One region of the Actinoplanes sp. NPDC049599 genome, then DNA from elsewhere that is predicted to be linked to it. Evidence: predicted binding sites of a transcription regulator. Region 1 holds the regulator's gene; the other holds the start of a gene.

Region 1 (8,212 bases):
GGGCCCGCACCCCCTGCTCCCAGTCGGCGAAGTGCTCGGCCGGGACCGCCTTCCGGGACGCCTCGATGTAGAAGTCCGGCACCCCGTCCACCAGGTCGACCCGGGCCGTGCCGCGGATCAGCAGGACCCGCGGGGGCCACGCGTCCTGGGTGTCGATGGTGAGGGCCACCCGGGGGTTCTGGCGCAGCGCGCGTACCTTCGCCGCGGCCGGCACGGTGGCCAGGAGCAGTTGCTCACCCGTCCACCAGAATCCGATCGGGATCGCCCGCGGCGCTCCGTCGATGCCGACGTAGGCCAGCCGGGCCGGGATCGACGAGCTCAGCAGCTCCTGTGAGATCGGCTCGGCCAGTATCCCGGCGATGTCCTGGCGGTCCATGGTCAGCTCCTTCGCTGTGGGCGTCAGGAGGGGGACGGAGCCGACCGGGGGTTCTCGACAGGTCAGTAACGGAACTTGTGCTGCGCGCTGCGGCGGTTCACCCAGGCCGGCAGCTCGTCCACGTTCTCCAGGAACGGCGCCTGCTGCGCCTGATCGGGCGACTCCGTGACGTTCTTCATCGTCACCACGTACCCCTGGACCAGACGGTCCTCGCGCAGGTCGCGGTAGGTCACCTCGACCATCACCTGGGTCTCGTCCGCGCGTTGCAGGGCGCAGTAGAGCACCCCGTCGCCCTCGTCGCGCAGGGCCCGGCGGATCTGGCCACGGTCGTCCGGGTGGGCCAGGTCCTGCAGCGTGGTGAACGGCGCCAGCTCCTGCTGGCCGATGAGCTCGTGCAGGGCCGGGCTCGCGTACCGGATCTGCTGGTCGTCGTCGATCACCAGCATGATGTCCGCGGTGTTCCGGATCACCGCGCGCAGGTACAGGTCGCTGTCGCGGCGGCCGACCGCCTCCACCAGGGAGATCCGGTCCAGGGCCAGCGCCGCCTGGCCGGCCAGCACCTCCAGGGCGTCGCGGCTGATCGTGAGCATGTCCCGGCGGCCGGCGAGCACCAGCGCGCCGCCGTTCGGGCGGGCCACCGCGAGCGGCTCCAGCCACAGCGGACAGACCAGCGTGCCGTCCGTCGCGGCCGTGCCGGGCTTGGCCTGCTCGTCCAGCCACCAGCTGCGCGGGCGGGGGTTGGTCGCGGCCGCGGGCAGGGCCTGCAGGGTGAGCTGGCGGTCGTCGGTGGCGAAGACGACGCGCTGCACGTCGTGCGGGGGCAGCAGCTGGGCCACCGCGGACCGGACCGCCTCGTCGACCGCCGCGTCGTCGGCCGCCGCGACCAGCGCCGCGCTGGCCTCGCGGAGCGCCCGTTCGCGGACGAGCGCCTGGCTGTTCTGCGCCACGGAGTCGGCCAGCCTGGTGAAGGCCAGCACCACCGTCAGCGCGCCGGCCACCGCGATGACCACCCCGTCGCGGACCGGGCCCTGCAGCGCCTCGATGAGCAGCACCAGCGGGGGCGTGGCCACGGACAGGCCCAGCAGCGTCGCCCAACGTCCCTGCCACGGTTTCGGCCGGGCCGGCAGCGGCGCGGTCAGGCGGGCCATCGAGGGGTGCAGCCCGGCGGCTCCCCAGACCACGTAGAGGAGGGTGAAGCCCGCCTCCGACCACCTGCTCGGGGCGAGCGGGTAGGCGATGTCGCTGACCAGGCAGCCCAGGGCGCCGATGCCGAGCAGCACCGCCGACCAGTTGAACCAGGACGCCGCGACCAGCCGGGCGCAGATGCCGACCAGCAGCAGGGCGCCGAGCATGTCCTCCGGGGAGATCTTGCCGAGGCTGCCGCTGCCGCCGATGAGGAAGACCCAGATCACCAGCAGCACCGCGCTGGCGAACGCCACCAGGTCGATCAGCCGGGCCCGGTCCATCAGCAGCGCGCCCACCCGGGTCAGCTGCAGCAGGGCCAGCGCCACCAGCGCGAACATGGCCAGGTAGGCGATGTCCGCCGCCGAGTCGTGGTTGAGCGCGTGGAAGACGTCACCGATGGTCACCGCGGCGACGGAGGCGGCCAGGAGCAGCCAGGGCCCGACCCGGGCGGGCTTGTGCCGGCATACCCCGATGATGATGGCGGCGACGCTGAAGGCTCCCAGATGGATCAACTCGATGGCGTGGAGCACGACTAACTAGTACCAGCCTGGTCGCTGTCTGTCCATGTGAACATATACGCAGCGCTATGACCTGGGAACATGGTGAACGTGACACCGTGGCACGTGAATAAACGTGAATGTGAAGGCCGGTCCGCTCAGCGGAAGACCTCGGCGACGACGGTGGCGTTGCCCGCGCCCTGGGCGCCGGTTACCGGCTGCCACTTCCCGTCGGGTGCGCTCCACTCCCGGTCGGCGAACCGGACCCGTTGCACTCCCGTGCTGCTGGCGTGCGAGACGAGCCAGTGGGCGTACCGCCAGCCGATGTTGACGTTCTTGACCGCGAGCGACAGGCCGCCGGGCTGCGACTCGTCGACGGCGCCCAGGCCCTTGCCCCAGTCGAGCCGCATGCCCTCGGCCAGCGCCGCGGCCGCGGCCGCACCGCGCAGCGCCGGCTCGCCGTTGATCGTGCACTCGACCGCGCCGGTGGCCCGGCCGGTGAGGGCCTTGGCGAGCACCGTGGACTCGTCGGCCCACTTCTCGTACGCGTTGGGGTAGGCCGACCGCTGCACCTTCTGCGCGGCGTCGGTGACCCGCATCTTCTGCCAGCCCTTGACCTTCTTGAGGGCCGAGTAGAACTTGCTCGCCGCGTACCTCGGATCCTGGATCTTCTCCGGGGTGCCCCAGCCCTGGCTGGGGCGCTGCTGGAACAGCCCGACCGAGTCCCGGTCCCCGGTGTCCAGATTTTCCAGCTTGGATTCCTGGAACGCGGTCGCCAGCGCGACGACCACGGCCCGCTCGGGCATCTTGCGCCGCATGCCGACCGCGGTGATCGTGGCGGCGTTCGCCATCTGCACGAGGTCGAGGGCGACCTCGCCGTCCGCGCGCACGATGCACTCCGGCCCGAGCTGCGGGAGTTGGATCTTTCCGCCGACGGAGTTGACGACCACGACCACCCCGAAGACGCCGAGGAGCGCGAGCAGAGCCACCACCACGATCGGCTTTCTCCGCACGCACACTCCCTCCGTCAGGTGACAAGCGTAATCAATGCGCGCCGGTCTCCTGCGGGACCGGCACCCAGGAGGCCGGCCGCTTCTCCCGGAAGGCGGTGACACCCTCGCGGCCCTCGGCCGACCGGAAGTAGCCGGCCGAGCGCTCGGACAGCTCGGCCAGGTCGGCCCGGACGGACTCGGCCGGCCTGCGGCGCAGCAGCTGCTTGGTGCCGGCCAGCGCCAGCGGACCACCCCGGACCAGCGAATCCGTGTACGCGGTGACGGCCGCATCCAGCTCGTCGGCCGGCACGGCCCGGGTGACCAGGCCGATCTCGGCGGCGCGGACCCCGTCGAACACGTCGCCGGTGAGATACAGCTCGGCGGCGGCCCGGGGTGCCAGCCGCGGCAGCACCGTCGCGCTGATCACCGCCGGGATCACGCCGAGGCGCACCTCGGAGAACGCGAACGTGGCCTCCCGGGTGCAGACCGCGAGGTCGGCGGCCGCGATCAGGCCGAGCCCGCCCGCCCGGGCCGGCCCGGCGATCCGGGCGAGCACCGGCTTCGGGAACTCCCAGATCGCGGCGAGCACGTCGGCCAGCAGCTCGGCCGGGATGCGCCCGGTCACGCGCGCGGCGGCGGTCTCCTTGAGATCGGCGCCGGAGCAGAAGACCGGGCCGGTGTGCGAGATCACCACCGCCCGGACGGCCGGGTCGGTGACGGCGGCGCTCAGCCCCTCCAGCAGCTCGCGCATGAGCTGGGCGGAAAGCGCATTACGGTTCGCCGGGCTGTCCAGCGTCACGGTGGTCACCCCGGCGGCGGTGACGGTACGGACCAACTCCATGCCGGAACCCTAACCGGGGCCGTGCACACTTGACGGATGCCTGGTCCCCTGCCCGACGGTGAGCCCGTACCGAGTGACGGCTCGCTGCCCGACAGTGCCCTGCGCGACGTCGGCAAACGCGGCTTCGGGGTCTACGTGCACGTCCCGTTCTGCGCGAGCCGGTGCGGGTACTGCGACTTCAACACGTACACGGCGAGCGAGCTGGGCGGTGGCGCCAGCCGCGAGGGCTACGCGGACGCGGTGCTGGCCGAGCTGAAGCTGGCTGCCTCGGTCACCGGCGCGCCGGTCGACACGGTCTTCGTCGGCGGCGGCACCCCGACCCTGCTGGACCCCGCCGACCTGGGCCGGATCCTCGAGGGCATCAACCAGACCTGGGGCCTGGCGGCCGGCGCGGAGATCACCACCGAGGCCAACCCGGAGTCGGTCACCCCGGCCTCGCTGCGCGCGCTGCGGCAGGCCGGCTTCACCCGGATCTCGCTGGGCATGCAGTCCGCCGCCCCGGCCGTGCTGCGGATCCTGGACCGCCGGCACACCGCGGGCCGGGCGCCGCAGGCCGCGATCGAGGCGCGGGAGGCCGGCTTCGCACACGTCAACCTGGATCTGATCTACGGGACGCCGGGGGAGACCGCCGAGGACTTCGACGCGTCGCTGCGGGCCGTGGTGGCGGCCGGGGTGGACCACGTCAGCGCGTACTCGCTCATCGTCGAGGACGGCACCCGGATGGCCGCGCGGATGCGGCGGGGCGAGCTGCCGTACCCGGAGGACGACGTGGCGGCCGACCGCTACCTGGCCGCCGAGCAGACCCTCGGCGGTGCGGGTTTCTCCTGGTACGAGGTGTCGAACTGGGCGACGACGCCGGACGCCCGCTGCCGGCACAACCTGCTGTATTGGACCGGCGGCGACTGGTGGGGCCTCGGGCCGGGCGCGCACAGCCACGTCGGCGGGGTGCGCTGGTGGAACGTCAAGCACCCCACCGCGTACGCGAAAAGGGTGGCCGACGGCGTGTCCCCGGGACTGGGCCGGGAGCTGCTCACCGACACCGACCGGCACGTCGAGGACGTGATGCTGCGCGTACGCCTGCGCGACGGCCTGCCGCTGCACACGCTCGACGCGCCCGGCCTGACCGGCGCCGCCCGGGCGCTGGCCGACGGCCTGCTGGACCCGGCCGCGTACGAGGCCGGCCGGGTGGTCCTCACCCTGCGCGGCCGGTTGCTGGCCGACGCGGTGATCCGCGACCTGCTGCCGTGACGCCGGTGGCGCCGGGCCGGAGCCCGGCGCCACCGGGAGCGCTACTTGATGAGCGAGACCGTCATCGGGTAGTTGTACGGCTCGTTGTTGTTCGCCTTGACCCCGGCGATGATGCCGATGATCGTGGCGATCGCCCAGGCGGCGATGCCGACGAAGAAGCCGATGATGATGCAGGTGAGCACCCAGCCGACGATCGCGATGATCGACCAGAGGATCTGGAAGTTCAGCGCCTTGACCGCCTCGGCCCGCACCACCGGGGACTGGTTGCCCTTGGCCAGCAGCGCCACCAGCGGCGCGATCCAGCCGGAGCAGCCGCCACCGAGGAACGCGCCGGCCGCGCCACCGAAGTGGGCCACCAGGATCCAGGTCTTGTCGTCGTTGCCGGGGGCGTAGCCGCCGGGCGGGTAACCGCCGGGCTGCTGGCCGTAGGCGCCGGGAGGACCGTAGGGGGTGCCACCGGGCGGCGGGCCGTAACCGCCGGCGCCCGAGGACGGCGGCGGGCCGTAGCCGCCGGGCGCACCCGAGGTCGGCGGCGGGCCGTAGCCACCGGGCGGAGCCGAGGTGGGCGGCGGCGAGCCGTAGGCGGGGGGAGGGCTGCCGTAGGTCGGCGGCTGCGGGGAGCCGTAGGCCGGCGGCGGCGGGGCGGATCCGGAGGTCGGATCGTTACCCGAATATGGGTTGAGCGGCGCGGTGGGGTCCGAGGGGTTCCCCTCACCGGGCGGACGCGGCGGTTCAGTCATGCGCACACGGTAGGACCGCGCGTCGAACGTGGCGAGGGCAACACCCGGGTGAGGTCGGAGAATAGACACTCGGCTAAGTGCCGGAGGCCCTGTCGGCTGATCATCGCGCGGCGGGCGCGGGCGACGTAGACTGGCACTCGACTTTGCGGAGTGCCAGGAAGTATGCGGAGTTGCCAGGAGCCGGGAGGAGGGTCGACATGAGTCTTGACGACCGCAAGCTGGAAGTGCTCCGCGCCATCGTCGAGGACTATGTGGCGACCCAGGAGCCGGTGGGCAGCAAGGCCCTGGTCGAGCGGCACCAGCTCGGGGTCTCCCCGGCCACCGTGCGCAACGACATGGCGGTGCTGGAGGAGGAAGGCTACATCCGCCAGCCGCACACCAGCGCCGGCCGGGTGCCCACCGACGCCGGCTACCGGCTCTTCGTCGACCGGCTCTCCCGGGTCAAGGCGCTGAGCCCGGCCGAGCGCCGCGCCATCGAGCGCTTCCTGGCCGGCGCGGTCGACCTGGACGACGTGGTGCACCGCACGGTGCGGCTGCTCGCCCAGCTCACCCGCCAGGTGGCCGTCGTGCAGTATCCCAGCCTCGCCCGCTCCTCGGTGCGCCATCTCGAGCTGGTGCCGATCTCCACCACCCGCCTGATGCTGGTGATGATCGCCGACACCGGCCGGGTCGAGCAGCGCCTGGTGGAGCTGCCCGGGCCGACCGCGACCGACGACGTGCTCGACATGCGCCGCAAGATCAACACCAAGCTCACCGGCGAGAAGCTGGCCGACACCCCGCCGCTGGTGCAGACCCTGGTCGACGAGTGCGCCCCGGAGAAACGCATCACGATGGCGTGCATCGCCTCGGTGCTGCTCGAGACACTGGTCGAGCGCAGTGAGGAACGCCTCGCCCTGGCGGGCACGGCAAACCTCACCCGCGGCGGCGTGCTGGACTTCCAGGGTTCGCTGCGCCCGGTCCTGGAAGCGCTGGAGGAGGAGGTCATCCTGCTCAAGCTCATCGGCGAGGTGGAGCCGAGCACCACCCGGGTCCGGATCGGCGACGAGAACGAAATCGACAACCTGCGGGCGGCGTCCGTGGTCAGTTCGGGTTACGGACCAGGCACGACGATCGTTGGTGGGCTCGGCGTGCTCGGGCCGACCCGGATGGATTACCCCGGCACCATCGCGACGGTGCGTGCCGTGGCACGCTACGTTGGCGATTTGCTGGCACAAAACTGACGGAACCGCTCAGCGCTGGGCAGACATGAGGACTCGAAACCCTGTGGCCAAGGACTATTACGGAATTCTCGGCATCAGCCGGGAAGCCACCGACGACGAGATCAAGCGCGCTTACCGCAAGCTGGCCCGTCAATACCACCCGGACGTCAACCCCGACCCCGAGGCGCACGAGAAGTTCAAGGACATCAACGCCGCGTACGAGGTGCTCTCGGACGACCAGAAGCGGCAGATCGTCGACCTCGGCGGCGACCCGCTGGCCCCGGGCGGCGGCGGTGGCCCGGGCGGTCCGGGCGGCCCCGGCGGCGCCGGCCCGTTCGTCGGTTTCCAGGACATCATGGACGCGTTCTTCGGCACGGCGGCGGGCGGCGGCTCCCGCGGCCCGCGCCCCCGCACCCGTCCCGGCGCCGACGCGATCCTGCGCCTCGAACTCGACCTGGTGGAAACGGCGTTCGGCGTGGAAGCCCCGATCACGGTCGACACGGCGGTGCTCTGCACCCAGTGCTCCGGCGCGGGCACGGCGCCCGGCACCCACCTGGCCACCTGCGAAACCTGCGGCGGCCGCGGCGAGGTCCAGTCGGTCCAGCGCACCTTCCTCGGCCAGGTCGTCTCGTCCCGCCCGTGCCAGGTCTGCCAGGGCCACGGCACGGTCATCCCGCAACCCTGCCCGACCTGCGCCGGCGACGGCCGGATCCGCACCCGCCGCTCGCTGACCGTGAAGATCCCGGCCGGCGTCGAGGACGGCATGCGCATCCGCCTGGCCCAGCAGGGCGAAGTGGGCCCGGGCGGCGGCACAGCCGGCGACCTCTACGTGGAAATCCACGAACGCCCCCACGACGTCTACTCCCGCAAGGGCGACGACCTGCACTGCCGGGTCACCCTGCCGATGACGGCGGCAGCGCTGGGCACCAGGCTGACCATCAAGACGCTGGACAGCGAGGAGAACATCGAGGTCAAACCGGGCACCCAGCCGGCCTCGACGCTGCGCATCCGCGGCAAGGGCGTGCCCCACCTGCGCGGCCAGGGCCGCGGCGAGCTCTTCGTCCACCTGGACGTGAAGACGCCGACCAAGCTGACGCCGGATCAGGAACGGATGCTGCGCGACTTCGCCAAGAC
Region 2 (8,212 bases), on a different contig from region 1:
CGAGTCGTCGACCACCGTGGGGAGCCGCCTGCGCTGGCCCAGCGGGCTGATGCCGCCGCGGACGTAGCCGCTGCTGCGCTCGGCGGCGGCCCGGTCCGCCAGCGCGGCCCGCTTGCCGCCGGCCGCGGCGGCCAGCGCCTTGAGATCAAGATCGCCGGTCACCGGTACGACCGCCACGGTCAGGCCGCCGTCCACCTCGGCGATCAGGGTCTTGAAGAGCTGGGCCGGTGCGACCCCGAGGGCCACGGCGACCAGGGCGCCGTAGTTCGGGGCGTCCGGCGAGACCTCGTACGGGTGCAGCTCGTGCGCCACCCGCTGCGCCGTCAGCAGCACGATGGCCGGGGTGCTCTTCGCCACGGCGACGAGGTTATCGGCAGAGCAGGACCGTCGGAGTCCCGGCCACCCGGGTCAGCACGAGCGACGCCCCCGCGCTGCCGCTGAGGCGCAGATCACGGCGCAGCTGCTCGGGCTCCAGCGCCGAACCGCGCTTACGGATCTCCAGGCGCCCGATGCCCCGGTCGCGCAGCAGGGTCCGCAGCCGCTTGAGCGAGAACGGCAGCACGTCGGTGATCTCCAGCCGCCGGCCGAAGGGGGTGTCGACCGGGGCGTCGGTGTACACGTACGCGATCTCCGGGTCGGCGATCCGGCCACCGATGACCGCGGCGAACTCGGCGACCAGGTGCGAGCGGACCACGGCCGGGTCCGGGTCGTACAGGAAGGCGCCGACCTCGCCGACCGGCGCGGCCTCGACGCCGGAGCCGGTCAGCTCGCGGCCGGCGGGCAAGAGGATCGCCCGGCGCGGAAATTCCGCGAGCGGGCCGCACCAGAACGCCGCCTCGACCAGGTCGCCGTCGACGCTCACCCACTCGCCCTCGGCGCCCGGCGGCAGCAGCGCGTGGTCGATGCCCGGGGCCAGCTTCAGCACCGTGCGGGGAACCCGGGCGGGCAGCGCACCGATGAAGTCCCAGGACGGCGACCAGGAGCGCGGGTCCATCACCCGGCCCCGGCCGGCCCGGCGGCGCGCCGGATCGGCGAAGACCGCGTCGAACTGCTCCACCGGCACGGTCGTGGCGTCCGCGCAGGTCACGGTGACGAGCCCGGCGAGCCCGGCGGCCTCGGCGTTGGCGGCGGCCAGCGCGGCGGTGAGCGGATCCGCGTCGACCGCGTGCACCCGGATGCCCCGGCGGGCCGCGGCCAGCGCGTCCGAGCCCAGCCCGCACCCCAGGTCGGCCAGGCTGCGCACGCCCGCGGCGGCCAGCCGGGCGGCCCGGCGGTCGGCGACCACCGCCCGGGTGGCCTGCTCGAGCCCCGCCCGGGTGAACATCATCGTGTCGGCGGCGGCGCCGAACTTGCCCACCGCCCGGCGGCGCAGGTCGGCCTGGGTGAGGGCGGCGGAGGCCAGCTCGGGGGCGATCCCGCGGGCGCGCAGGGCGGTGGCCGCGGCCAGCGGCTCGCCGTCGGCGACGTCGGCGGCGGCCGCCAGGGCGGCAGACCCTTCGGCGGTACGCAGGGCAGCGAGCAGTTCGAGGTCCACGGCGAGTCATTCTGCTAGGAGGTGACGTGCTGGCACTCTGGTTGACGGAGTGCTAGTTCCGGCATAATCTCCGATTAGCACTCTCAACCTGAGGGTGCCAGCGCGCGCCCCATCCGGGATGCGCGCAAGCACCAGGCGGACCGGCACCCGCGACGACGGCCCCGCCCGGTGGCATGAGGCATCAGCCCGGCCTGTCCACTGGCCGGCGACAACACCTGTACCCAGGAGGGTATGCCCGTGACTACCGCGACAAAGGTTGCGATCAAGCCGCTCGAGGACCGCATCGTGGTCCAGGCGAACGAGGCCGAGACCACGACGGCGTCGGGCATCGTGATTCCCGACACCGCCAAGGAGAAGCCGCAGGAGGGCACCGTCCTCGCCGTCGGCCCCGGCCGGATCGACGACAAGGGCAACCGCGTTCCGATCGACGTGCAGGTCGGCGACACCGTTCTGTACTCGAAGTACGGCGGCACCGAGGTCAAGTACGCCGGCGAGGAGTACCTGGTGCTCTCCGCCCGCGACGTCCTCGCGGTCATCGAGAAGTAGACCTAACCGACAGTGCTGACCGCCCTGGCCCGGCTCTCCGGTCCAGGGCGCCGGTGCGTTGAAGGGACCATATATGGCGAAGATCCTCAGTTTCTCTGACGACGCCCGGCACCTGCTGGAGCACGGCGTCAACACGCTCGCCGACACGGTCAAGGTCACCCTCGGGCCGCGCGGCCGCAACGTCGTCCTCGACAAGAAGTTCGGCGCGCCGACGATCACCAACGACGGTGTCACCATCGCCAAGGAGATCGAGCTCTCCGACCCGTACGAGAACCTCGGTGCGCAGCTGGTCAAGGAGGTGGCGACCAAGACCAACGACGTCGCCGGCGACGGGACCACCACGGCCACCGTGCTCGCCCAGGCGCTGGTCAAGGAAGGCCTGCGCAACGTGACCGCGGGCGCCAACCCGATCGCGCTCAAGCGCGGCATGGACCTGGCCGCCGAGGCCGTGTCCAAGGCCCTGCTGGAGAAGGCCGTCGAGGTCGGCGACCACAAGGCGATCGCCAACGTCGCCACCATCTCCGCCCAGGACGCCACCATCGGCGAGCTCATCGCCGAGGCGATGGACCGGGTCGGCCGCGACGGGGTCATCACCGTCGAGGAGGGCTCCGCGCTCAGCACCGAGCTCGACGTGACCGAGGGTCTGCAGTTCGACAAGGGCTTCATCTCCCCGAACTTCGTGACCGACGCCGAGTCGCAGGAAGCCGTCCTGGAGGACGCGCACATCCTGATCACGACGCAGAAGATCTCCAGCGTCGAGGAGATGCTGCCGCTGCTGGAGAAGGTCCTGCAGGGTGGCAAGCCGCTGCTCATCGTGGCCGAGGACGTCGACGGCCAGGCGCTGAGCACCCTCGTGGTGAACGCCCTGCGCAAGACCTTCAAGGTCGCCGCCGTGAAGGCCCCCGGCTTCGGGGACCGCCGCAAGGCGATGCTGCAGGACCTGGCGATCGCGACCGGTGGCGAGCTCATCGCCCCCGAGCTCGGCTACAAGCTCGACCAGGTCACCCTCGACATGCTGGGCACCGCCCGGCGCGTCGTGGTGGACAAGGAGAACACGACCATCGTCGACGGTGGCGGCCGCAAGGCCGAGATCGACGACCGGGTCGCGCAGATCCGCAAGGAGATCGAGGCCTCGGACTCCGACTGGGACCGCGAGAAGCTCTCGGAGCGGCTCGCGAAGCTCTCCGGTGGCATCGCCGTCATCAAGGTCGGCGCCGCGACCGAGGTCGAGATGAAGGAGCGCAAGCACCGCATCGAGGACGCCATCGCGGCGACCAAGGCCGCGGTCGAGGAGGGCACCGTCCCCGGCGGCGGCGCCGCCCTGGCGCAGGTCGCCTCGGTGCTCGACGGCGACCTCGGCCTGGTCGGCGAGGAGGCGATCGGCGTACGGATCGTCCGCAAGTCGCTGGTCGAGCCGCTGCGCTGGATCGCCCAGAACGCCGGCCACGACGGTTACGTCGTGGTGGGCAAGTCGGCCGAGCTCGGCTGGGGCCACGGCCTCAACGCGGAGACCGACGAGTACGTCGACCTGGTCGCGGCCGGCATCATCGACCCGGTGAAGGTGACCCGCAACGCGGTCTCCAACGCCGTCTCGATCGCCGCGCTGCTGCTCACCACGGAGAGCCTCGTGGTGGAGAAGCCGGCCGAGCAGGAGCCGGCCGCCGGCGGTGGCCACGGCCACAGCCACGGCGGTCACGGACACCAGCACGGCCCGGGTTTCTGATTCGGCAGAGTAAAAAGGGCGCGTCGCGATCAGCGGCGCGCCCTTTGTCGTGTGTGATGCGGGATTCGGGGGAAAGAGGCGCGGATGATCGTCGTGGTGGAGGGGCCGACCGCGGCCGGAAAGACGTCGTGGTGCCGGCGCTACATCGGCCGCTACGTCGCCGAGTACGCCACGACCGGCCGGGAACCCACCGACGCGGTGGCCCTGGCCCGGCACTGGGCCCGGGTCAGCATGCAGCGGTGGGCCGAGGCGGTCGACCTGGAACGCACCGACGGGGTGGCATTCTGTGACACCGACCCGGTGAAGCTGCACTACGCCTGGGGAATGGCGGCCCTCGGCCTGGCCCCGCGGGCCCAGTTCGACCGGGAGCTGACGGTGACCCGGGAGGCCTTCCGCGCCGGACGGCTGGGCTTCGCCGACGCGGTGCTGGTGGGCCTGCCGGAGGTGGAGACCCTGCAACGCCGCCGCGACGGCGACGGCACCCGGCGGCGGCGCAACTTCGCCGCGCACGTCCAGCTCCGGGAGCCGCTGCAGCAGTGGTACGCGGCGCTGGACCGGCTGGACCCGGGACGGGTGATCTGGGAGCTGCCGGCTGATGGCGTGCTGAAGCTGCCGGAGCCACGGGGGGAGCGGTGCTCGGTGGATCTGCTCGACGAGCTGGTGGCTGCGCTGCCGCCGCTGCGCCCGACCGTCGTCGAGCCGGCACGGCCGGTGGTCGGCTAGCGCTTCCGCCCTGCCCATGCGTTCTTCCGCCGGGTCGATGGTCTGTTTTGTCGCCGAGCCGGAGCGGCCGGACGTCATCGAAACGTAAGACCTGTCGCCGGGGTGCGTCCGGTTCCCGGGTGCAGGATGGAGAGGTGAAACTCTCCCAGCGGGCCGCGCTGGCCGGCCTCGCCGCGGCCGGGGTCGCCCTCGGCGTCGCCGAGATCGTCGCCGTCCTCACCGGCCCGCTCTCCTCGCCGCTGTTCGCGGTCGGCGGCGTGGTGGTCAACAACGTGCCCGCGCCGGTCAAGGACGCGGGCATCGCGATCTTCGGCACTCACGACAAGACCGCTTTGATCACTGGCACGGCGATCCTGCTGGCCTGTTACGCGGCGTTGCTGGGGGTGCTCGCGCTGCGCAGCCGGGCGGCGGCGCCAGTGGGCATCGCGGCGTTCGCGGTGATCGGCGTGACGGCGGCGGTGACGCGGAACGACGCGGGTGTCGCGGCGGCGTTGCCGACGGTGGTCGGTGCGGTCGCGGCGTTCTTCGCGCTCCGTCATCTCCTGCGCGCGGCGGTCGAGGCGGAGCCTGCGCCCGTGGGCGGGGTACGGCCCGCTTCTGTGGGCGGGGTAGGGCCCGCTTCTGTGGGCGGGGTAGGGCCCGCTCTTGCGGGCGGGGTCGCGCCCGCGGGCGCCGAGGCGTCCGGGTCTGCGTCTGCGTCTCCCTCTGCGTCTGTGGATCGGATCGGGTCCTTGTCTGCGGAAGGGGTTGGTGCTGCTTCTGCCGCCGGGGTTGGATCCGGATCAGGGGCGGGTTCCGGGGCCGGTGATGGTTCTGCCGGCGGCGTCGTGACGGTTCCGGCCGATGCCCGGCCGGCGGTCTCTCCGAGCGCTTACCGGGAGGGCGGGCGCCGGCGGTTTCTTGTCGGGCTCGGCGCCGCGGCCGGGGTCGCGGCCGTCGGCGGTTTCGGCGGGCGGCTGCTGACCTCCCGCCGGGCCGTGACCGCTGCCCGCAACGCCGTGGTGTTGCCGCCCGCCGCGCCGGCCGTTCCCGTTCCCGCCGGCGCCCAGGTCGACGGCGCGGTTCCCTACGTCACCTCGAACGCCGACTTCTACCGGATCGACACCGCGCTGTATCCGCCGCAGGTCGACCCGGCGAGCTGGGAGCTGCGGATCCACGGAATGGTGCGCAACCCGATCACCATCACCTGGGAGCAACTGCTGCAGCGGCCGATGGTGCAGCGATACGTCACCCTGGCCTGCGTCTCCAACGAGGTCGGCGGTGACCTGATCGGCAACGCGCTCTGGCTGGGCACGCCGATCAAGGACCTGCTCGACGAGGCGCAGCCGCTGCCCGACGCCGACCAGGTGGTGCAGCGCTCGACCGACGGCTGGACCTGCGGCACCCCCACCGCGGTGCTGCGCGACGGGCGGGACGCGCTGCTCGCGATCGGGATGAACGGCGAGCCGCTGCCGGTGCTGCACGGCTTCCCGGTGCGCATGGTCGTTCCCGGTCTTTACGGCTACGTCTCCGCCTGCAAGTGGATCACCGAGATCGAACTGACCCGGTTCTCCGACTACGACGCGTACTGGGTGCCGCGGGGGTGGTCCGCGCTCGGGCCGATCAAGACCGAGTCCCGCATCGACACCCCGCGCGACGGCGCCAAGCGCAAGGCGGGCCAGGTCACGGTGGCCGGGGTGGCCTGGGCGCAGCACCGGGGCATCACCAAGGTCGAGGTTCAGGTCGACAATGGCCCGTGGGCGCCGGCGACGCTCGCGCCGGTCGTCTCCCTCGACACGTGGGTGCAATGGTCGTATTCGTGGCCGGCGACCGCGGGGGAGCACACCCTGCGGGTGCGCGCCACCGACAAGGATGGTCAGACCCAGACCAGCACGCCCGCCCCGCCGGCGCCGGACGGTGCCACGGGATGGCATTCCGTGCAGGTCACGGTGGACTGAATCACGTCACGCGAAAGCCGCACTTCCCGTCCGACGACAGCGGCAAGTTCGCTCATACGGTGGCTTGCATGTCCACCAACGCGGCTCAACCGCCGCTGAACACACCGAAGCGGCTCCCCGCAGGGAACCGCTTCGGCACATGTGTGGTGATGCCGCGCTTCGTCCGGCGTCAGGCCGCCGGTGCTTGCCGTTGTGCAGGCACCGTCGACTTGTGGGGCCGGCCGAGGCGGGCTTCGAGCCGGGCCAGGTCGACGCGCCCGTGAGTCCGATCGGCAAGGTCCTCCCAGCCGACTGCGAGCAGCCGCAGCCGCTCCGCTTCGCTGAAACCTCCCCAGACGCCGTACGGCTCACGGACCGCCAGCGCGTGAGCAGCGCATTCCGCCCGGACCGGGCAGGCTCCGCACATCGTCTTGGCCTTCGCCTCACGACGATTGCGGGACGAGCCACGCTCACCGTCCGGGTGGAAGAACTGGGCGCTGTCACGCCCTCTGCACAGGCCGAGTCGCTGCCAGTCCCACAGGTCGGCGATGGGCCCGGGCAGTCTACGTACGTTCGACATCAACACCCTCCTCCCGCGCGGCACCGCGGAGTGTTGTCATGAGGGGCCTGGCTCAGGCCTGCCGCCGGTGTACCCAGGGGCAAGCCCGATCACACACGACTCGTCGATGTCTTCGTCAGCCGTATCCCATCGGTGCCACAAGCTGTGCCGATGTTTCCTATTTTTTCCATCTAAAGCGCGTAATGCTGCGGCCGTTGCGTGATCTCCTCTGAGAGAGAAGGAGGATCACTGTGCGTACCGTCCTCGTGTGCGTCCGAACCCCACTTGCGGCCCAGACCGTCGCCTCTACCGCGGCCCGGCTCGGCATGACCGGGGTCGTGCGGACGGCGGTCAGCGAGACCGAGGCCATGATCCGACTGGCTGAAAGGCCGGCCGAGGTTGTCCTGGCTGACACCGCCGTGACCCGTCCCGACAGCGTCGGTTTCACCCGCCGCGTCCTCGCCCGTGCCCCACAGGCACAGGTCGTCCTCTTCGGCGCCGAAGACCCCCGGGTCGCCGCTGCCGCCGTCGCCGCCGGCGCCCGTGGAGTCATCCGCGGCGTCGAGCATGATCTGGTCAGTGTCGTCGCCAAGGCGTTGCTGCTCCTGCTGCTGCCGGTGCGGCCGCAGGGCATGCCGATCAACGGCGCGAACGCCCAACCGGCAACGGTCGGTGGCGCCGGGCGCAACAACAACTCGGCAACGGCCCGCGGCCTGCACCGCGACGGGCTGGCCATGGCCGGCACGCCGAACGCGGCCGGCATGCCGGCGATGCTGCCGAACTCACCGATGGTCCCGGCCCAGCGCGGCGACGGGTCGGACATCGACCCGGCGACCGGGCGCCCGATGGTCTGGCCGGGCAACGACACCGGCCGAACCGACGGCGCCACGGGCCGGCGGCTCACGCTCACCGAGCGCGAACTGCAGGTCCTGCGAGGCATGGCCGACGGCAAGAGCAACGCGGAGATCGGCCGCGAACTCTTCGTCTCGGAAGACACGGTCAAGACCCACGCCCGCCGCCTCTTCCGCAAACTGGGCGCCCGCGACCGAGCGCACGCGGTAGCCGCCGGCTTCCGCGCCGGCCTGGTCGCCTGACCGGAACCGACAACGAAACGGCACAATCCGCGCGTGGTGCGCGTGGTGCGCGTGGTGCGCGTGGTGCGCGTGGTGCGCGTGGTGCGCGTGGTGCGCGTGGTGCGGGCGGGTGTGTAT

Evidence for each region. Region 1 encodes HrcA, which represses chaperone genes, less so after heat shock. Its sites were predicted from a motif close to GGTTNGCACNCTCNNNNNGAGNGTGCNAACC; they were not measured.
Region 2: the regulator HrcA is predicted to act here: its motif matches at 1,607-1,637, upstream of groES (co-chaperone GroES).

What each region holds. Positions count from the first base shown of each region.
Region 1 covers NZ_JBITLX010000017.1:135,023-143,234, reverse strand. Annotated here, with positions in the region: gene ACIBQZ_RS27235 (pyridoxamine 5'-phosphate oxidase family protein) at 1-376, opposite strand, end outside; gene ACIBQZ_RS27230 (PAS domain S-box protein) at 439-2,091, opposite strand; gene ACIBQZ_RS27225 (hypothetical protein) at 2,217-3,077, opposite strand; gene ACIBQZ_RS27220 (enoyl-CoA hydratase-related protein) at 3,103-3,891, opposite strand; gene hemW (radical SAM family heme chaperone HemW) at 3,928-5,139, shown strand; gene ACIBQZ_RS27210 (DUF4870 domain-containing protein) at 5,181-5,879, opposite strand; gene hrcA (heat-inducible transcriptional repressor HrcA) at 6,077-7,099, shown strand; gene dnaJ (molecular chaperone DnaJ) at 7,143-8,212, shown strand, end outside.
Region 2 covers NZ_JBITLX010000028.1:110,575-118,786, reverse strand. Annotated here, with positions in the region: gene ybaK (Cys-tRNA(Pro) deacylase) at 1-357, opposite strand, end outside; gene ACIBQZ_RS34900 (methyltransferase domain-containing protein) at 368-1,534, opposite strand; gene groES (co-chaperone GroES) at 1,766-2,080, shown strand; gene groL (chaperonin GroEL) at 2,154-3,803, shown strand; gene ACIBQZ_RS34885 (hypothetical protein) at 3,888-4,526, shown strand; gene ACIBQZ_RS34880 (molybdopterin-dependent oxidoreductase) at 4,661-6,463, shown strand; gene ACIBQZ_RS34875 (WhiB family transcriptional regulator) at 6,633-7,022, opposite strand; gene ACIBQZ_RS34870 (response regulator transcription factor) at 7,253-8,095, shown strand.